2 regions of the Bradyrhizobium sp. ERR14 genome follow, and region 2 is predicted to be linked to the other one. Evidence: predicted binding sites of a transcription regulator. Region 2 holds the regulator's gene; the other holds the start of a gene.
The links. The regulator HrcA, encoded in region 2, represses chaperone genes, less so after heat shock. The targets are predictions, from matches to a motif close to GTTAGCACTCNCNNNNNGNGAGTGCTAAC.

Region 1 (10,767 bases), on a different contig from region 2:
GTTGAAATGACGCTCTTGAGGGCGGCGCTGCGACGCCACGTCGGCCAAAAGTGTTGGTCGCCATGAAAGCACTCCCGCGTTTTCACAGCTTTGAGTTGACGGGAGAGGTATTTTCGACTGGTTAGCGCCCGCCCTGCGGAACAGCTGAAACCATCCGGCTGGTAAGTGCCCGGTTTCGCAGATCAGGTGCTTTTTAGCGATCGTGACGGGAACGCTGACGAACGTGTTTGATGGGCGGTGGTGGGGCTGGAGGCAGCGAGGGTCCTGTAGCCCGGATGGAGCGCAGCGCAATCCGGGAAGGTCTGCGTCGTCGCAGGCAGCGGCCCCGGATTGCGCTTCGCTCCATCCGGGCTACGAACCTTCATCGCAATGACAAAGGAGACAGATCGGCCTACGCCTTCAACTCCACCGTCTTGAACTCAGCCGGCAGGATCACCTCCAGCAATTCGACGTCATCCGAATAATCCAGGATCATGTGCTTGATCTTCGGGGGCTGGGTCCACGCGCTGCCTTCCTTCATCAAGGTCTCGCCCTGCCCGTCCATATAGGTCTTCACCCAGCCCTTGAGCACGTAGACCATCTGGAAGTCGACGTCGTGAAAATGCAGCTTCGACACCTCGGCCGGATCGCAAGGACCTTGCAGCCGGATCACGTGCGCTTGCGCGAGGCCGTGGCTTGCGTCGGCGATGCCGAGGTCGCGGTATTTCGCGTAAGCGCGCAGGCCATCGGCCTTGAAGTCTTCCTCGCGGTGATGGCTGATCGCGATGCGCTGCCTGGGCCGCGCCGGCTTCTTCGGCGCGGCGGTGCGGGCCTTCGCCTTCACCGCCTTGCGTGCCGAGGATCGCGCCGCCGCTTTGGCGCCGCTCCGCTTCTTCACTGCGGTCTTCGTTGCGGGTCTTGATGCCTTTTGCTTGGCCATTGTCTGCCTCCCTGATCTGAGCCGCGCCCGCCGGACGGGTACAACCCGAGCACAGATTATCCAGTCTTGGATGAGGCGGCAATTGCCGGGCGCGAGGCTGGCGGCTCGATGACCCGATCGGTCGTAGCTTGTCCCAAGCTGTCGTGGCGAACGGCCGTCGTCTCGTATTCGTTCTCTCGCTGAATTAATCTCGAAGAGAGATTCTGGGGGATTGAAGCCATGGGCAACAGCGTAGGTCAGCGTGCATTTCAAAATGCCCGGCTTCAGAAACGGCAAAAAGCCGAAGTGCTGCCGTTGCTCGGGCATGCGCTCCAGCTCCACAAGATGGGGCTTCTCGCCGAGGCCCAGGCTGCCTATCGGCAACTCCTGCAGCTCGCGCCCAACCAATTCATGGCGCTGCACATGCTCGGCGCTTTGGAGTCTGATGCCAAAAACTTTCAGCAAGCCGAAATCCTGCTGAGCCGAGCGGTCGCCGTGGATCCGCAATCTGCCGATGCTCATATGAGGCTGGGCGTCGCGCTCAACGGGCTGCGGCGTCACGACGAGGCCTGCGCGAGCTATCGAAAGTCCCTCGCCTTGCGGCCCAACCACGCCGCAACCCTCTCCAATCTCGGTAACGCGAGCGTGGCCCTCGATCTTCACGAGGAGGCGCTCCATAGCTACGACAAAGCGATCGCACTCAACGCGAGCCTTGCCGAAGCCCACAACGGCCGGGGTTGGGCGCTGTGCCGTCAGCGCAATTACGACGAGGCCGTCGCAAGCTTGAACCGCGCGCTGTCGATCAAGCCTGACTATGCCGCGGCGCTTGCAAACCGTGCCACGGCTTTACGGGAACTTCAGCGATTTGACGAAGCGCTGGCAGACGGCAATCAGGCGATTGCGCTGGCACCCGACGACGCGAATGGGTGGCTCGCGCGGGCCAGTGTCCTGCTCCAGATCCAGCAAATTGCCCACGCATCCCACGACTGCCAGCAGGCGCTCGCGATCGATCCAGATTCCATTCAAGCTCACCTGGTGCTGGGTCTTTGCCTCGCCGGACTTGGCCGGGTCAATGAGGCCCTCGCCAGTTTCGACAGAGCCCTCGACATCCAGCCTGACCTGCAGAGCGCGATCTCCAACAAGATATTCACGCTCGATTTTGCGGGGGACGCCACCGTTGAACGGCATCAGCAGGCTCGTCAGGTGTGGTGGGAGCGTGTTGGCGCGAAAATCGCTTCAGGCGCGGCGAGACCGCATGACAACAGCCGCGATCCGGATCGCCGTCTGGTGCTCGGTTATGTCTCGTCGGATTTCAACGCGCATTCGGCCGCGTTGATTTTCAAGCCGGTGCTCCAACACCATGACCGGGCACAGTTCGAGGTCGTGTGCTACGCTTGTTCGTCGAAAGTGGATGCGACGACCGGCGAATTTCAGGGGATCGCCGATCGCTGGCGCGACGCCTCGCAATGGACCGAAGATCGCCTCGCCGCCGAGATCCGCGCCGACGGCATCGACATCCTGATCGATCTGTCCGGCCATACCAGAGGTAACCGCCTCGGCGTGTTCGCGCGCAAGCCGGCACCGATCCAGGTGCATGGCTGGGGCCACGGCACCGGCACCGGGCTGCCGACGATCGATTATCTGATGTCGGATCCGGTCGCGATTCCTCACGAGGTTCGGCATCTGTTTGCCGAGACCATTGTCGACCTGCCGTGCTTCGTGACGCTGGCGTCGCTGCCGACCGAGATTCCGCGGGCACCAACGCCGGTGATCTCGAACGGTTTCGTCACCTTCGGCGTCTTCAACCGCATCAGCAAGATTTCGGACGAGGCAGCGCAGGTCTGGTCCAGGATTCTCGAGCGGGTGCCGGGCTCGCGACTGCTGATCAAGGATGTTGCCTTGGACGACCAGCTGGTCCGCGAAAATTTGCTCGCCCGGTTCGAGGCTTGCGGATTGCCGGCCGAACGTGTCGATCTGCTCGGCGCCACCTTGCGAAGTGAACATCTGGCATCGTTCAATCGCGTCGATATCTGCCTCGACCCGTTCCCGCAGAATGGCGGCGTCAGCACATGGGAAGCCTTGCAGATGGGCGTGCCGGTGGTGGCGAAGCTCGGCAACAGCCTGCCCAGCCGTGCTGCCGGCTCCATCCTCACGGCACTCGGTTTGCCGGACTGGGTCACCGACAGCCATGAGGCGTATATCGAAATCGCAACGCGCCGAGGCTCTGAGATCAGCGAGCTCGACAGGTTGCGCCGCGAGCTGCCCGACAAGATCCGGGCCGCAGCCGCCAGCAACCCCGTCTCATACGGGCGAGCGGTCGACGAGGCCTATCGCGCGATGTGGAGACGCTATTGCGGCGACGGCGCCTGATCGCCCCTCAGGTGATCACGGGAATAGCGCGTTCGCCCGGCGCAGCTGCAACGGAGATATCGTAGGGTAGGCAAAGCGACTTGTCCGCCGTAGCTCGAAGAGCGAAGGCGGAAGCATGCCCACCTTCCGTGCGCGATCATGGAGAGATGGTGGGCACGGCGCTTAAGCGCCTTTGCCCACCCTACGGGACCGGTGTGCGCCTCAATGCAGCCGGAACACGCCATCCACGGCGCGCAGCTCGGCCGGCTTGATCAGCTTGGAGTGCGCGACGGTGACCGAATGGAGGGGACCGTCGAGCTTTTCCTGCCAGAAGGCCAGGAAATCCTTCAGCGCCGGGAATTTCGGAAACATGTCGTAGTTCTGCCAGACGTAGGTCTGGAGCAGCGAAGGATGATCCGGCATCCGGTAGAGGATCTGCGCCGTCGTCAGCCCGTAACCTAGAAGCTGTTTCCGGAAGTCCTCGGAAACGCCCCCACTCCGTACGCCCATGCCAACCTCCTTTGCAGGAGCGCATTCAAGGGGCGGCCTGGTCGGTGTGCGCCTGACGAGCCACCCGGTACTGATGCGCTCACATGAGAGAAATGTGACGCAAACTGACAACCCATCTCAAGCCCAAAAGTTTAACAAGCTGTTGAAATTCAATGCGTTAGCAGCAGAGGCGGCACCGTGCTAATACGGACCCGGCCTCGGTTAACGATGGAAGAGAGATTCTGGCAGTCCGCGCTTCCGGGTGCTGATTTTTCTGCTAGAAGCCCTTGCTCCCACAAAATTCCTGTCCTATTTCAGCTTCGCTCGTGCTAGCACTCGCGGGCATCGACTGCTAACATCCCTTGAAACATCAATCTGAGCAAATGCTTAGGAGGACTGCATGAAATTCCGTCCGCTTCACGACCGCGTCGTGGTCAAGCGCATCGACGCAGAAGAGAAGACCGCTGGCGGCATCATCATTCCCGACACGGCCAAGGAAAAGCCCTCGCAGGGCGAAGTCGTCGCCGTCGGCCCCGGTGGCCGCGACGAAGCCGGCAAGCTGATCCCGATCGACCTGAAGGTCGGCGACCGCGTGCTGTTCGGCAAGTGGTCCGGCACTGAAGTCAAGATCGACAGCCAAGACCTGCTGATCATGAAGGAAAGCGACATCATGGGCGTTCTCGACGTCCCCGCTTCCAAGAAGAAGGCGGCCTAAGAGCCTCTCTTTCCCTCCAGTCAAACATTATCCAAGGAAAATTCCAGATGGCAGCCAAAGAAGTCAAATTCTCGGTTGAAGCGCGCGACAAGATGCTGCGCGGCGTCGACGTTCTCGCCAACGCGGTGAAGGTCACGCTCGGCCCGAAGGGCCGCAACGTCGTCCTCGACAAGTCGTTCGGCGCACCCCGCATCACCAAGGACGGCGTCACCGTCGCCAAGGAGATCGAGCTCGAGGACAAGTTCGAGAACATGGGCGCGCAGATGGTGCGCGAAGTCGCCTCCAAGTCCGCTGACGCGGCCGGCGACGGCACCACCACCGCCACCGTGCTGGCCCAGGCGATCGTGAAGGAAGGCGCCAAGTCGGTCGCCGCCGGCATGAACCCGATGGACCTGAAGCGTGGTATCGACCTCGCTGTCGAAGCCGTGGTTGCGGACCTCCAGAAGAACTCCAAGAAGGTCACCTCGAACGACGAGATCGCCCAGGTCGGCACCATCTCGGCGAACGGCGACCAGGAGATCGGCAAGTTCCTCTCCGACGCCATGAAGAAGGTCGGCAACGAGGGTGTCATCACCGTCGAGGAAGCCAAGTCGCTCGAGACCGAGCTCGACGTCGTCGAGGGCATGCAGTTCGACCGCGGCTACATCTCGCCCTACTTCGTCACCAACGCCGACAAGATGCGCGTTGAGATGGACGACGCCTACATCCTCATCAACGAGAAGAAGCTCTCCTCGCTGAACGAGCTGCTGCCGCTGCTCGAGGCCGTGGTGCAGACCGGCAAGCCGCTGGTCATCGTCGCCGAGGACGTCGAAGGCGAAGCGCTCGCGACCCTGGTCGTGAACCGCCTGCGCGGCGGCCTGAAGGTCGCGGCCGTCAAGGCTCCGGGCTTCGGCGATCGCCGCAAGGCCATGCTGCAGGACATCGCGATCCTGACCGGCGGCCAGGCGATCTCGGAAGATCTCGGCATCAAGCTCGAGAACGTCACGCTCAACATGCTCGGTCGCGCCAAGAAGGTGATGATCGACAAGGAGAACACCACGATCGTCAACGGCGCCGGCAAGAAGGCCGACATCGAGGCGCGCGTGGCCCAGATCAAGGCGCAGATCGAGGAGACCACCTCGGACTACGACCGTGAGAAGCTCCAGGAGCGTCTCGCCAAGCTCGCGGGCGGCGTCGCGGTGATCCGCGTCGGCGGCGCGACCGAGGTCGAGGTGAAGGAGCGCAAGGATCGCGTTGATGACGCGATGCATGCGACCCGCGCGGCTGTGGAAGAAGGCATCGTTCCGGGCGGCGGCGTCGCTCTGCTCCGTGCCTCCGAGCAGCTCAAGGGCCTGCGCACCAAGAACGACGACCAGAAGACCGGCGTCGAGATCGTGCGCAAGGCGCTGTCCGCTCCCGCTCGCCAGATCGCGATCAACGCCGGTGAAGACGGCTCGGTGATCGTCGGCAAGATCCTGGAGAACAAGGCCTACAATTACGGCTTCGACTCCCAGACCGGCGAATATGCCGACCTCGTCAAGAAGGGCATCATCGACCCGACCAAGGTGGTCCGTACCGCGATCCAGAACGCTGCCTCGGTTGCGGCCCTGCTGATCACCACGGAAGCCATGGTCGCCGAGCTGCCCAAGAAGGGCGGCGCCGGTCCCGCGATGCCCCCGGGCGGCGGCATGGGCGGCATGGACTTCTAAGGTCCAACCACCTCAAGAACTACGAAACCCCGGCAGCGATGCCGGGGTTTTTGTTTGGGACGGACGTTCTCGCGGAACGGCGGCTCGTAGCCCGGATGGAACGAAGCGCAATCCGGGACATCTCGTGCGACGCAGGCAGCCTTCCCGGATTACGCTTGCGCTCCATCCGGGCTACGAACCTCCGTCATTCCGAGCCTCACTCCACCTTCCCCAACCGCTCCATGCGCGGCTCGCCATCTTCGTCGAGCGACCAGAAGATCCGCGTCACCTTGCCGACGAGATTGTCCATCGGCACGAAACCGAACGCCGACATCATGCGGCTGTCGGTGGAATTGTCGCGGTTGTCGCCGAGCACGAAGAAATGGCCCGGCGGCACCGTGAAGACGTTGGTGTTGTCGAGGAAAGCGTTGTCGAGGCAGTCGTTGGTGACATAGGACGCGCCGCTCGGCAGCGTCTCGCGCCAACGCTTGACCCTGACGCCGCCATCCCCACCGCAGGCGTTGTCGGCGAGCCCGTCCTCGAGCGCGACGCGCGTCACTGGCCGGTCGTTGAGGATGAGCTGGCCGTGCCGCATCTGGATGCGGTCGCCGGGCAGCCCGACCACGCGTTTGACGTAGTCGGCCGAGGTATCCTTCGGCGTACGAAACACGACGATGTCGCCGTATTCCGGGTTGGCGGCGAAGACGCGGCCCGAGATCCAGGATGGCGCGAAGGGAAAGGAGTAGCGGCCGTAGCCATAGGCATATTTCGCGGCGAAGACGTAGTCACCGACCATCAACGTCGGCGCCATCGAATTGGAGGGGATGCTGAACGGCTGATAGAGGACGAAGCGAAACAGGATCAGCGGGGACCACAGCACCGGGACCAGCAGGATCAGGATGATGATCACCTTCCACTCCCGCGATCGCGCCGTCGGCGGCCGGATGGTGTCCTGAAGAATCGTCATGCGCCTGCCCTGATCAAACCCATAGTCATCGCGAGATTACGCAACCTTCGCGCGCGTGCAATCCCACTTCCGTGATTTTGGTCGCACAGGCGCGACTCCGCGTTCATTGCAAGCGACGACGACGGATATGTGAAGGGCCGCCCGTGGGCGGCCCTTCGGTTTTACGCACTCTCGGGCGCCTTGAGGCGCACGAGCCGGGTCAGGAGAGCATCGAGGCCCTCGCCGTTGCCGGCGTGGAGGTCGATGCGGCCGACCTTCTCGACCAGCCGCTCCAGCGACTCCAGCTCCTTGAGCCGCAGCAGCAGGGGGTTCTCCTCCATCAGGCGGGCGGTGTTCAGAAGCGAACGCGTCGCCGCGGTCTCCTCCTGGCGGCGGATCAGGTTCGCCTTGGCGACCCGCTCCGCCTCCACCACCTTGTTCACCAGCTCCCGGATCTCGCCGGGCAGGATCACGTCCTTGACGCCGAGCTCTGTGACCTCGACACCGGACTCCGCGACGCGTGCCCGCACATAGTCGCGCAGCTCCGCATCCAGCGCCGCCTTCGCGGACAGCACCTCGTCCAGCGTCCGGCCCGCCACCGCTTCGCGGATCGCGAACTGCACCAGGCGGTACAGCCACGCATCCACGTCGGGCACGGTCGCAACCGTCCGCTCGGGATCGACCACCTTACGGAACGCCGTCAGCGTCACCCGCAGCGCGATGCGATCCTTGGTCAGCATCTCCTGCGCGGTGATCTCGACCGCCTGAGGCCGCAGGTCGAGGCGCTTCACCTCGATCTTGCGGCCGACGGTCCAGAAGGCGTGCCGGCCGGGCACGAGCCGCTCCACGAGCCGGCCCTCGACATAGAGCAGGCCCGCCTCGTGGTTCTCGACCACCGTCTCCGACGTCACGGCCGAGCGGTTACGCTCGATCATGGCCAGATGCCGCGCGCCAACCCTGACATCGCTGGACACATCGATGCGCTCGACATCGACGCTCGTTGCGACCTTCCAGTAGACGCGCACCTGCCAGGGCGTCATCAGATGCACGGGCCGGCCGTCGAGGCTGACGATGGCGATCTCGTCCGCCTTGGTCTCGACCGCCTCGAACAGCTCGGCGGCCAGATCAGGCCGTGCGGCCTTCAGCACCGCGTAGCGATCCGCAGAGAATTCGCTGCGGACCACATCGAGCACCTCGGCCTTGAGCTCGTGCAGGGGATCGAACAGACGGTGCCTGCCGGGCGCGAGCACGCGCACGAGCTGCCCGTTGCGCGTCAGCAACGCCAGCTCGCCATCCTTGACCGTCACGTTCAGCATCAGCAAATGCCAGCCCTTGTTCGAAGTCATGGCACGCCTCCATCGTTTTGCGTCCGGCCGGATGCCGGACAACAGGTTTCGTTTGCAAAGGATTGAGGACGCGGACGACGCTTCCTGAGAGATCGACGGGCCGAGGCTTGAGCTCGCATGACGACGGGCGCACGCGCGCGATCGCGCGACGGGTGTCGCGCGGCCGAGCGGAGCCACCCGGCATCAACGCAAGCGGTATCTACCCGCGGCGCAAAGCCGGTCTCACAGTGTCTAGGTTCGGACGGAAAGCCTTGCGGCAAAACGGCCGGACTGCGACTGAAGCGCGCGTCCGGTCCTCGTCAGAGGTGTCAGTTTTTCAGGCTGACCCGTAGCGCTGGAGCGGGATTCGAACCCGCGTCACGATGATTAAACGTCATCTGCTCTACCACTGAGCTATCCTTTGGTTGGTACAAGAAATCGGAATCGAACCGATGCCTCCGGATTTTACTCCGGTGCTCTCCATGAGCTACATCCTGCGTCTTCATTCGGCGGAACACGAGACCGGAGACCGGATCGCGCCAGCCGGGATCTCAGAGAGCCCGGACACATGGCCTAGCGAAGGAGCGGGCTAATAGACGAGGCACGTTCGGGTTGCAAGGGGGCAGTTCAGGATTTTTCGTCGCACCATGCGCACTGTGACGCGATGATCACAGCGCGTCGTGACGTCAGGGGCGCGCGATGTCCTGGAAACACGCCCTCACCCAGTCGATCGTCACGCGTGTCGCCGGATCGCGCTTGAGGTGGTTCTGCACCAGCAGCCAGACGTCGCGCCGCCTCGGCAGCAGCGTCGCGCGCAGGCTGCGGTCGGCGAGCAGGCCTTCGCAGCTGTGTTCGGGCAACACGCCGACGGCCTGATGCGACTGGATCATGGTCCTGATGATGCGGACGTTGTCGGTGATGCAGCGAACGTTCGTCAGCCGCTTCGCGCGCAAGAACTGCTGTTCGGGAATGGTGTCGAGCTCATCGGGATAGATGCAGGCGACCGGCTCGCCGCCGGCACGGTCGGCGGGCTCGAAGAAATACAGCCTGACATCGCCGAGCTTGGAGATGGTGAAGTCGCCCTTCTCCGGCTTGCGCAGGCGAATGGCGAGGTCGGCCTGCCAGCGCGAGAATTTGACGTTGCCGCTGGAGGTCAGGAATTGCAGGGTCAGGCCGGGATGATCGCGCAGGAAGCTGCTCGCGTGCGGCGCCAACAACTCTTCGGCGACCGCGTTGGTCGAGGCGATGCGCAGACGGCCGACCGGGCCGGGCTGGCTCTCCTTGATGCGATCGATCGCCGCGACATGGGCGGCCATCGCGCCGACATGCTCGAGCACCGCCTCGCAATGGCGCGTCGGACGGCGCTGGCCGTCCACGGCATCGAACAGCAGGACCCCGAGATCGCGCTGAATGCGTGCGAGCCGGCGGCCGACGGTGGTCTCGTCGATGCGCAGCCGCGCGCTGGCGCCGGCATAGGTGCCCTCGTCCCTCACCGCGGCAATGATGCGCAGATCGTCCCAGTTCATCCGGGCAAGCCTAGCAGGCGATGCCGTGCCCTGCAAATCTGCAGCCGTAAGCTGCAATAGTCCTGCACAATGGCAGGCCCATGCTGCGCTAATGTGGACGCCATCCGATCTCCCTGGAAGGCCTGACCAGCATGACCGCTCCCAAGACCCTGCTCGAACTCGCCGGCGCCGATCTCAATCCGCCGAAGCTCAACGAGGCCTGCCTCGTGCTGATCGACATCCAGAACGAATATTGCGCCGGCCCGTTGGCCCTTCCCGATGCACAGCCGGCGATCGCCGCGGCGGCGCGCCTCTTGGCGCGGGCACGGGAGAGCGGCGCTGCGATCATCCATGTCGCGCACAAGGGCCGCGCCGGCGGCCTGTTCGACCGCGAGGCGGCGCGATCGTCGATCGCCTGACGCCGCAAGCAGGCGAGCCCGTGGTCGAGAAAGCGCTGCCGAACTCATTCGCCGGCACCGATCTGCAAGCCCGGCTTGCCGCGACCGGATGCAAGAACATCGTGCTGGCCGGCTTCATGACCCACATGTGCATCTCCTCGACCGCCCGCGCCGCGCTCGATCTCGGCCTGCGAACGACGATCGCGGCCGATGCCTGCGCCACTCGCGACCTGCCGGACGGCCGCGGCGGCACACTGGACGCCCGGACGATTCACGAGGTCGCGCTGGCCGAGCTCTCGGACCGCTTCGCGATCATCGCGCGCAGCGATGCGCTGATTTGACGGAGCATCCGATGCTGCAACTCTATTTCTTTCCGATGGCCTGCTCGCTCTCGAGTCGCATCGCGCTGATGGAGGCCGGTATCGAGGCGCAGTATCACCTTGCCCATATCTGGACCAAGCAGGTCGTGGACGAC
Region 2 (10,767 bases):
ACGCGCGGCTCCTCACCATGAGGGTCTGAAACTCAATTCGCCGCGCCGCTCGACTCGTTGTTGTTCGCCGCGGCCGCCGCCTTCGCGCCGCCCTTGGCGACACCGACCAGAGCCGGGCGCAGCACGCGCTCGCCGATGGTGTAGCCGGCCTGCATGATCTGCACCACGGTGCCTGACGGCACCGACGGATCAGGCACTTCGTACATCGCCTGGTGGAAGTTCGGGTCGAACTTCTGGCCCTGCGGATCGAGCTTCTTGACGCCGTGCTTTTCCAGCGCGTTGAGCAGCGAACGCTCGGTGAGCTCGACGCCCTCGATCAGCGCGATCAGGCCGGGATCGGCTGCGGCACGGGCCTCGGCCGGAACGGCATCGAGCGCGCGCTGGAGATTGTCGGCGATGTCGAGCACGTCGCGGGCAAAGCCGGTGATGCCGTAGAGCCGGGCGTCGGCGACCTCCTTGGTGGTCCGCTTGCGCAGATTCTCCATCTCGGCCAGCGTCCGCAACATGCGGTCGCGCGCCTCGGCGGCTTCCTTCTGCAACAGCTCGACCGAGCCGGGCTCGGGATCGTCGGGCATGATGTAGGGTTTTGACACCACGGGCTCGCCGGTCGCTGCAGTCGTGTCTTCGGGTTGCCGGTCTTGCTCGGTCATCGGCTCTAATCTCGAACTCGTTTCCAGGGATTGTTGGCCCGGATATCGTGCCTAAAGCGCCGAAAATCAAGCGCCCGTGATCGGCGGAAACGCCGGTCAGCCTCCCAAAAGGCGGCTGACGATGCGGGCGGCGTAGTCCACGGTCGGGATCACACGGGCATAATTCAGCCGTGTCGGCCCGATCACGCCCAGAACGCCGACGATATGGCCGGCGGCATCCCGATACGGCGAGATGATGGTGGAGGACCCCGAGAGCGAAAACAGCTTGTTCTCGCTGCCGATGAAGATGCGCACGCCCTCGGCGGTCTCGGCGCGCCCCAGCAGGTCGATCACGCCGCGCTTAGTCTCGAGATCGTCGAACAGCAGGCGCACCCGTTCCAGATCCTCCAGCGCGTGCAGGTCTTCGAGCAGATTGGCGTGGCCGCGGACGATGAGCTGGCGATCCTCGTTCTCGCCGCCGGACCAGCTGGCGATGCCGGCGGAAATCACCTTCTGTGCAAGCTGATCGAGCTCGGCGCGGGCCTGTCCAAGTGCCGTCTCGAGCTCGAGCCGCGCCTCGGCCAGAGTGCGGCCACGGATGCGCGCATTGAGGAAATTGCCGGCTTCGGTGATTGCCGAGGAGGGAACTCCGGGGGGGAGCGACAGCACGCGGTTTTCAACCTGGCCGTCCTCACCGACCAGGATCACCAGCGCCCTCTCGGGTTCCAGCCGGACGAATTCGATGTGCTTCAGCCGCGCATTGGATTTCGGCGTCAGCACCACCGCGGCGGCCCGCGTGAGGCCGGACAGCCGCGTCAGCGCCTGGTCCAGCGCTGCCTCGACCGATTGGGCCTGGCCGACGGAGGTGAGTTGGCTCTGGATCGATTGACGCTCGGCCTCGTTGAGGTCGCCGACCTGCATCAGGGCATCGACAAAGAAACGCAGCCCGAGTTCCGTCGGCAGCCGGCCGGCGGAGGTGTGCGGGGCGTAGATCAGACCGAGCTGTTCCAGATCGGCCATGACGTTGCGGACCGAGGCCGGCGATAGCGGCATGGCGATGAGGCGCGAGATATTGCGCGAGCCCACCGGCTCACCGGTCGCGAGATAACTTTCGACAATTTGACGAAAGATGTCGCGAGAACGCTCGTTGAGCTGGGCGAGGCCTGCGCGCGGCGCGATCAGATGGATCGGATCGTGATGGGCCACAGACGGTAACTCCTCTCAGATGCTCATAATTTGTCCATCCAGGAGGGTTCTGACAAGCGTCGCGTTTGCAGGGTGGAAAACCGGGGGTGAAAAAGCCTTGTCCTTTCCCCTTGCCGCATACCCTCACCCCACCTACAAGCACCGCGAACAGCCCTATACCGACGAGTTTTGGAGGATTTCCCATGCGGCCAAGCCGCCGTGCGCCCGACGAATTGCGCCCCGTGACGCTGGAGCGCGGCGTGGTCAAATATGCGGAAGGCTCCTGCCTGGTGAAGTTCGGCGACACCCATGTGCTGGTCACCGCCACGCTGGAAGATCGCCTGCCGCCGTGGCTGAAGGGCCAGGGCCGCGGCTGGGTCACCGCTGAATACGGCATGCTGCCGCGCGCGACCTCCGAGCGCACCCGCCGCGAGGCTTCCGCCGGCAAGCAGAGCGGCCGCACCGTCGAGATCCAGCGCCTGATCGGCCGCTCGCTTCGCACCATTGTCGATCTCGAAGCGCTCGGCGAGCGCCAGATCACGGTCGATTGCGACGTGCTCCAGGCCGACGGCGGCACGCGCACGGCCTCGATCACCGGTGCCTGGGTCGCGCTCGCCGATTGCATCAACTGGATGAAGGCGCGCAACATGATCAAGGCCAACGTGATGCGCGACAACGTCGCCGCGATCTCCTGCGGCATCTACAACGGCACGCCGGTGCTCGATCTCGACTATGCCGAGGATTCGGAAGCCCAGACCGACGCCAATTTCGTCATGACCGGCGATGGCCGCATCATCGAGGTGCAGGGCACCGCGGAACGCGAGCCTTTTACGCAGGACGAGTTCCTGAAGCTGATCGCCCTGGCGCAAAAAGGCATCGCGCGTCTCGTGGACTTGCAGAAACTGGCTGTGGCGTAGTCAATAGGCCCATGTACCGCCGAATCACCGGAAAGCTCGTCATCGCCACCCATAATCCCGGCAAGCTGGCCGAGATGAAGGAGCTGCTCGCGCCGTACGGCATCGAGGCGGTGTCGGCCGGTGAGCTCGGCCTCGCCGAACCGGACGAGACCGGCAACGATTTCCGCAGCAATGCCGCGATCAAGGCGATCGCGGCGGCGCAGGCGACCAGGCTTCCCGCCTTCGCCGACGATTCCGGCATCGTGGTCGACGCACTGGATGGTGCGCCCGGTATCTACAGCGCGCGCTGGGCCGGCCCAGGCAAAGACTTCAACGCGGCGATGGCACAGATCGAACGCCTGCTGCAGGAGCGTGGCGCGACGACCCCGGAGAAGCGCAAGGCGCATTTCGTCTCCGCGCTCTGCGTCGCCTGGCCCGACGATCATCTCGATGAGGTCGAGGCGCGCGTCGACGGCACGCTGGTCTGGCCGCCGCGCGGCACCGCCGGTTTTGGTTACGATCCGATGTTCCTGCCTGACGGATATGATCGCACCTTCGGCGAGATGGAGAGCATCGAGAAGCACGGCCTGCCGCCGCTTGGCCTCGGCCTGTCGCATCGCGCCCGCGCCTTCGTGAAACTGGCGGAGATCTGCCTTGAGCCGCGATAGAGCGTTTTCGAGCGAAGTGGATACCGGTTCGCGCCAGGAAAACGCGTCAAAACAAGAATCCGCAGCCTTCGGCGTCTACGTGCACTGGCCGTTCTGCCTGTCGAAATGCCCCTATTGCGACTTCAACAGCCATGTCCGTCACGCCGCGATCGACGAGGCGCGCTTCGCATCCGCCTTCGCGCGCGAGATCGCGGCCACCGCCGAGCGCTCGCCCGGCCGTGAAGTCACCTCGATCTTTCTCGGCGGCGGCACGCCCTCGCTGATGCAGCCCGCAACCGTCGGCGCGGTGCTCGACGCGATCGGCAAGCACTGGACCGTCGCCGGCGATGTCGAGGTGACGCTGGAGGCGAATCCGACCAGCGTCGAGGCCACCCGCTTTGCCGGCTATCGCACCGCCGGCGTCAACCGCGTTTCGCTCGGCGTGCAAGCGCTCGATGATGCCTCGCTGAAAGCGCTGGGCCGCCTGCACAGCGCGCGCGAGGCGCTCGATGCGGTCGCCATCGCGCGCCGCTCGTTCGATCGCTATTCGTTCGATCTGATCTACGCCCGTCCCGACCAGACGCCGGCGATGTGGGCCGATGAACTGCGTCTCGCCATCGACGAGGCGGCCGAGCATCTGTCGCTCTATCAATTGACGATCGAGGAGGGCACGCCATTCTTCGGCCTGCACCAGGCCGGCAAATTGAAGACGCCGGACGAAGCGGTCTCGCGCGCGCTCTACGACGTCACGCAGGAGACCTGCGACAAGCTCGGCCTGCCCGCCTACGAGATCTCCAATCACGCGCGGCGCGGCGCCGAGTGCCGGCACAATCTGGTCTACTGGCGCGGTGAGGAATATGCCGGCATCGGCCCCGGCGCGCATGGCCGGCTCGACATCGACGGCGTCAGGCATGCGACCGCCACCGAGAAGCGTCCCGAGGCCTGGCTGATGCGGGTCGAGACCAACGGCCATGGTGTCGTCACCGACGATCTCCTCAACAGCGAAGAGCGCGCCGACGAATTCCTGCTGATGGGATTGCGTCTCGCCGAAGGCATCGACCCCGAGCGCTACAAAGCCCTCTCCGGTCGCCCGCTCGATCCCAAGCGCATCGCGCTGCTGCGCGAGGAAGGCGCGATCACGGTGGATGCGACGGGCCGGCTGCGCGTGACCAGCAGCGGCTTTCCGGTGCTGGATGCGGTGGTCGCGGATCTCGCGGCGTAACGAGATCTCGTAGGGTGGGCAAAGGCGCACTTGCGCCGTGCCCACCATCTCTCAGCAATTCGCATGAAGTTCGCGGGCACGCTTCGCTTTGCCCACCCTACGGCACCGTCGTCCTGAGCTACGCCCCAAAACTCTTCGGGGAGCCCGCGACCGCAACGCCGCCACCGTTCGTCACTTTCATCACCGCGAGGCCACGCTCGTTGGTGCCGTCCGCACGGAAACGGAACAGGCCGTCGATGCCGGCGAAGCCGGACGGATTGGTCAGCACGTCGGGCGAGAAGCGCGTGGTGCCTTGCGTGCGCGCCAGCGCGGCGACCAGAGCGACCGCGTCATAGGCCAGCGTTGCGGTGCGAATCGGCTCCGCGCCGTATTTGGTGCGGTAGCGACCGGAGAAGGCGCGGAAGCCGGCCGGGTCGGGCGCGGCATAGAGGCCGCCTTGCAGGTTCGCATTGGCATAGACCCGCGGATTGTCCCACAGGCCGGTGCCGAGCAGCTGGATGTTGCGCAAGTTCGCGCCCGCCGCGGTCATCGCATCTGCGACCGTCACCACGGCATCGCCGTCATCGGCAATGAACAACGCATCCGCGCTGCCGAGCTGCTGCGCCACGGTGCGCGCCGGTGTGGCGCGATCGGCGCCGTATTTCTCGAAGGCGACGATGCGCCCGCCACGCCGCGGCACGGCCGCCTTCACCGCGGCCTCGACGACATTGCCATAGGCATTGTCGGGCACGAGCACGGCGACGGAGCGCTTTCCGATGCTGGCGGAATATTCGACGATGCGGTTGACGTCGGACTCCGGCAGGAAGGAGAGCAGATAGACGCCGCGGCCGGCGATGCTGGAATCGGTCGAGAACGCGATCACCGAGATGCCGCGCGTGCGCGCGACCTGCGCCACCGCCGGCACCGATTGCGCGAACAGCGGTCCCAGAATGATCTCGGCGCCTTCGTCGACGGCCTGCTGCGCGGACGCCTGCGCGCCCTGCGGGCTGCCATTGTCGTCCTTGATCAGCAGCTGGATGTTCGGGTTCTGGAACTCGGCCAGCGCCATCTCGGCGGCGTTGCGCATGGATTGTGCGGCCAAGCCGGCATTGCCGGCGGCCGAGAGCGGCAGGATCACGGCGACCTTCACGCCGCCGGTGCCGGCGGTCGTCGCCTGTTGCGGGGGACCTGCGGGCTGAGCCGGCGGCGTCGAGCTCGAGAACGGGTTGGAGAACTGGCTCAGGCTCTGCTGCACGCCGGCGCAGGCCGACAGCAGGGGCGTGCCGAGCAACAGGCCGAGCGCGCTCCGGCGGGTCGCCCCTGACATCAGGGACCCCGGAACGGGAGATTTTGGATAACGCGGGCCCACCATGCAGCTTCTCTTCTGACCCGCCGGCGCCGGCCGGTCACGACATTCCTTCCACGACACAAGTCGCGGATTCAGGCATATTGTCGGCAAATAGTTAACCGAAACAAAAGGATAATAGCCGCTTAACGCGGCCGCCTTGCTGTCCCGGCAGCTGTTTGCCCTCGCTCATTCAGCATCAAGGCGGCGTTTCGGTCGCGAATATGGCGTGAGAGCCCTCACTCCCCCTCGACGTGATCCTGGATCGATCACATTCCCGTCCGTTCCTCGCCCCTCACCTCGGCACGATCTTTTTCGGCGAGCCGGTTCCCAGCCCTGCGGATCGTGCCTAAGTTGCTTTCATTATGCGCGCAAAGCCGGCCCCGATAAATACGCCTGAAGCTCAAGACGCCGCCTCGCGCGGTTTCTCCATCGATGCCCATCGGCTTGCGGCGCCGAAGGCGGCACCGGGCCTCCATCTGGTCGCAACCCCGATCGGCAATCTCGGCGACATCACGCTGCGGGCGCTGCAGACCCTCGCCGGCGTCGACGTCATCGCCTGCGAGGACACCCGCATCACCCGGCGCCTGACCGAGCGCTACGCCATCGCCGCGCAGCTCAAGCAATATCACGAGCACAATGCGGAAGCCGCGCGCCCGAAAATCCTGGAGGCGTTGGGGCAGGGCGGCTCGATTGCACTGGTCTCCGACGCCGGCACGCCGCTGATCTCCGATCCAGGCTTCAAGCTGGTGCGCGAGGTCTGCGCAGCCGGCCATGCGGTGTATGCCCTGCCCGGCCCGTCCTCGGTGCTGGCGGCGCTGTCGGTCGCGGCACTGCCGACCGACCGCTTCTTTTTCGAGGGTTTCCTGCCGGCAAAATCCGCCGCGCGAAAGGCGCGCTTGACCGAGCTCGCGCGCATCGACGCGACGCTGGTGATGTTCGAGTCGGGCAACCGCGTGCAGGACACGCTCGCAGAGCTCGCCGAGATCATGGGGGCGCGCGAGGCCGCGATCTGCCGCGAGCTGACCAAGCTGCACGAGGAGATTTCGCGCGCCCCGTTGAGCCAGCTGGCGCGCGAGACCGATACGCTGGAGACGCGCGGCGAGTTCGTGCTGGTGATCGCTCCGCCAGCGGCCGACGCCGAAATGCTGACATCGGGTGCGCTGGACGATCTGTTGCGCGAGCAGCTTGCCGCGCACAGCGTCAAGGATGCCGTCGCGCATGCGGTCGCGCTCTCGGGCCGGCCGCGCCGCGAAGTCTATGCCCGCGCGCTCGAGCTCGCCAAAAACTCAAGGGGCGGCGATGGCGAAGACTGAGGTCCCGGTGGAACCGAAGGTCGCCTCGCCCGAGCGCGTCGCCGCGTTCCACACCGGCATCTCCGCGGAGAGCCGCGCAGCGGCCTATCTGATGGCCAAGGGCTATCGCATCCTGGCCAAGCGCTACCGCACCCCGCATGGCGAGATCGACATCGTGGCACGCCGCCGCAATCTGATCGCCTTCGTCGAGGTCAAGGCGCGCGCCACGCTGGATGACGCCGCCTTCGCCGTGACGCCGCGCCAGCAGCAGCGCATCATCGCCGCCGCGCAAGGCTGGCTCGTGGCGCATCCCGAGCATGCCGAATTCGAATTGCGATTCGACGCCATGCTGATTGCGCCGCGCTCACTTCCGCGCCATGTGTTGGCGGCATTCGACGCCTCGACCTGAAAGGCAGACCATGAAACTGAACGTCGCCGTCCAGATGGACCCCATCGCCCGCATCAACATCAAGGGCGATTCCACCTTTGCGCTGCTTCTGGAGGCGCAGAAGCGCGGCCACGGCCTGTCCTATTATACGCCCGACAAGCTCTCGATGGTCGGCGAGGAGATCGTGGCGCCGGTTCAGCTCCTGACCGTGCGCGACGAGTCCGGCGACCATTTCACGCTCGGCGAGCCCAGGCGCGAGGCGCTGAACGGCTTTGACGTGGTGCTGCTGCGCCAGGACCCGCCGTTCGACCTCGCCTACATCACCTCGACGCATCTTCTGGAGCGCATCCATCCGAAGACGCTGGTGGTCAACGATCCAGCTTCCGTGCGCAATGCGCCGGAAAAGCTGTTCGTGATGAATTTTCCGCAGCTGATGCCGCCGACCCTGATCTCGCGCGACTTAGATGAGATCAACGCGTTCCGCGACAAGCACGGCGCCGTCGTCATGAAGCCGCTGCACGGCCATGGCGGCGCGGCGGTATTCCGCGTGATGCCGCAGGACATGAATTTCGGCTCGCTGTTCGACATGTTCTCGGTGACGTTCCGGGAGCCCTGGGTGATCCAGCAATTCATCCCCGAGGTGAAGCACGGCGACAAGCGCATCATCCTGGTCAACGGCGAGTTCGCTGGCGCAGTGAACCGCGTGCCCGCCACCGACGACCTCCGTTCCAACATGGTGCGCGGCGGCGCTGCGCAGGAGACCGAGCTCACCCCGCGCGAGCGCGAGATCTGCGCCACCGTCGGCCCGGCGCTGCGTGAGCGCGGCCTGCTGTTCGTCGGCATCGACGTCATCAACGGCAACCTCACCGAGATCAACGTGACCTCGCCGACCGGCATCCGCGCCATCGCGCGCCTCGGCGGCCCCGACGTTGCGGCGAAGGTGTGGGACGTGATCGAGCAGAAGCGGGCGAAGTAGCACTCTGCAATGATGACGTTGGGGAGCGCGAACTCTCCTCAACGTCGTCCCGGCGAACGCCGGGACCCATACCGCGGAATCTATCCGGGGAGCTTGGTCGCGGTACCGGGCGCTCAATCTTCGTCAAACTGCTCCCTGGGGCTATGGGTCCCGGCGTTCGCCGGGACGACACCGATGTTGTGGAGCGCTGCTGCGATCCCATTGGCATGATCGCACCCACCCACCACTAACCACCCATTCACCATGACGCCGCGCATGTCTTTCGAACGGACGTTCCGTACTGCGTGAATCTACGGGGCCGCTGGCCGACCGGATAACGCCGCGTTCACCATCTGCCGAAAACCAGCATCGTGGCCGGCCATCGCATTCGGCCTCGCAACACCCCTTATACTTTTACTCCCTACTCATCGACGCGGGGGAACACGCCAGGTGCGGTTCGAGTGCCCCGCGTATGAGTAAAAGCGTATGAATACCGCACGCATTGTCGTTCTCGTCATCGCGCTGGGCGCCGGCGGCGTCGCGGCGTATCTGGCGAGCGGCTTCGACAACAAGCCCGCACCCGTTCTGCCCGCCGCCGAGAAGCTGCCGACCGTCGAGGTCCTCGTCGCCAAGTCCGACATCGGGCTCGGCCAGGCCGTGAAGCCCGAGGACCTGCAATGGCAGGCCTGGCCGGCAGCGACCGCGAGCAGCGCCTTCATCCGCCGCGACAGCAGGCCCGAGGCGCAGACCCAGATCGCCGGCTCGATCGCCCGCGTCCCCCTGATGCAGGGCGAGCCGATCCGCGAGCAGAAGCTGGTCAAGGCCGACGGCTCCGGCTTCATGGCCGCGATCCTGCCCGCCGGGATGCGCGCCGTTTCCACCGAGATTTCAGCCGAGACCGCCGCTGGCGGCTTCATCCTTCCAAATGACCGCGTCGACATCGTCCTGACCCGCCGCCTGAAGAACCCCGACGGCGCCAACAATAACGGTCCGACCGGCGGCAACGATCTCGTCCTGTCCGAGGTCATCCTGACGAATATCCGCGTGCTCGCGATCGACCAGGCGCCGAAGGAGAAGGACGGCCAGAACGCCGTCGTCGGCAAGACCGTCACGCTCGAGCTCCGGCCCGATCAGGTCGCAGTGCTCGCAGCCGCGCGCCAGGGCGGCACGCTCCAACTCGCGCTGCGGAGCATCGTCGATGCCAACGCAGTCGACGGCACGCCTGAGGACCAGGGGATCAAGCGCGCGGGCGGCGTGAACGTGATCCGCTACGGGGTGCAGGCACGGCAATTGACGTCACAGAAGTGATGATGGGGATAGCATGAACTACGGGGATGATCGGACGGGCGTGCGCCTTCGGGGGAAGCGCACGCGCTCGTTCTGGACGGGGACGATGCTGATGCTGGGGCTGCTCGCAGCCCCCGACCTCGTCAGCGCGATGGATGCGCCGGTCGGCGACCAGGCGCCGATGCAGGCACCGGATTTCGGCGTGTCGTCGGTCGCGACCATCGCACCGGCGAAGACGCGTTTTCTCTCTCTTGGCGTCGGCAAATCCGTCGTCATCGACCTGCCGCGCGAGGTCAAGGACGTGCTGGTGGCCGATCCCAAGATCGCCAATGCAGTGATCCGCTCGGCCCAGCGCGCCTATATCATCGGCGGTCAGGTCGGCCAGACCAACGTCGTGTTCTTCACCGCCGACGGCCAGCAGGTCGCCTCCTATGACATCGCAGTGAAGCGCGACCTCAACGGCATGCGCGCGGCCCTGCGCCAGTCGCTGCCGGGCGTCCAGATCGAAGGCGTCGGCGACAGCGTGATGCTGACCGGATCGGTGTCGAGCCCGGTCGAGGCCCAGCAGGCCGGCGAGGTCGCCGCAAAGCTGGTCGGCGGCTCGGACAAGGTCGTCAACAGCATCGTCGTGCGCGGCCGCGACCAGGTGATGCTCAAGGTCGTCGTCGGCGAAGTGCGCCGCGACATCGTCAAGCAGCTCGGCGTCGATCTCAGCGCCAGCCTGAACGCCGGCACCGCGGTGGTGAATTTCAACAATTCCAACCCGTTCTCGGTCTCGGGCGGACCGATCGTCGGCAGCAACGGGCTCGGCGTTGCCGGCCTCGCCAAGGGCGTCGCCACCGTCAGCGCCACCATGCGCGCGATGGAAAGCGCCGGCGTCATGCGCACGCTCGCCGAACCGAGCCTGACCGCGATCTCAGGCGAATCCGCCACCTTCAT

Region 1: a site for HrcA is predicted at 4,065-4,093, ahead of GGD62_RS14610 (co-chaperone GroES). Genes of this name have one in related genera too.

The regions. Positions count from the first base shown of each region.
Region 1 covers NZ_JACIHD010000004.1:278,318-289,084, reverse strand. The annotation lists gene GGD62_RS14630 (rhomboid family intramembrane serine protease) at 1-64, opposite strand, end outside; gene GGD62_RS14625 (cupin domain-containing protein) at 392-919, opposite strand; gene GGD62_RS14620 (glycosyltransferase family 41 protein) at 1,139-3,268, shown strand; gene GGD62_RS14615 (usg protein) at 3,470-3,757, opposite strand; gene GGD62_RS14610 (co-chaperone GroES) at 4,137-4,451, shown strand; gene groL (chaperonin GroEL) at 4,499-6,139, shown strand; gene lepB (signal peptidase I) at 6,336-7,085, opposite strand; gene GGD62_RS14595 (slipin family protein) at 7,247-8,410, opposite strand; tRNA gene GGD62_RS14590 (tRNA-Lys) at 8,743-8,808, opposite strand; tRNA gene GGD62_RS14585 (tRNA-Leu) at 8,816-8,887, opposite strand; gene GGD62_RS14580 (LysR family transcriptional regulator) at 9,076-9,915, opposite strand; partial or broken gene GGD62_RS14575 (cysteine hydrolase family protein) at 10,047-10,633, shown strand; gene GGD62_RS14570 (glutathione binding-like protein) at 10,645-10,767, shown strand, end outside.
Region 2 covers NZ_JACIHD010000003.1:439,543-450,309, forward strand. The annotation lists gene grpE (nucleotide exchange factor GrpE) at 33-650, opposite strand; gene hrcA (heat-inducible transcriptional repressor HrcA) at 747-1,835, opposite strand; gene rph (ribonuclease PH) at 2,018-2,731, shown strand; gene rdgB (RdgB/HAM1 family non-canonical purine NTP pyrophosphatase) at 2,743-3,378, shown strand; gene hemW (radical SAM family heme chaperone HemW) at 3,395-4,579, shown strand; gene GGD62_RS11875 (penicillin-binding protein activator) at 4,698-5,930, opposite strand; gene rsmI (16S rRNA (cytidine(1402)-2'-O)-methyltransferase) at 6,269-7,219, shown strand; gene GGD62_RS11885 (YraN family protein) at 7,206-7,607, shown strand; gene gshB (glutathione synthase) at 7,618-8,562, shown strand; gene cpaB (Flp pilus assembly protein CpaB) at 9,028-9,849, shown strand; gene GGD62_RS11900 (type II and III secretion system protein family protein) at 9,863-10,767, shown strand, end outside.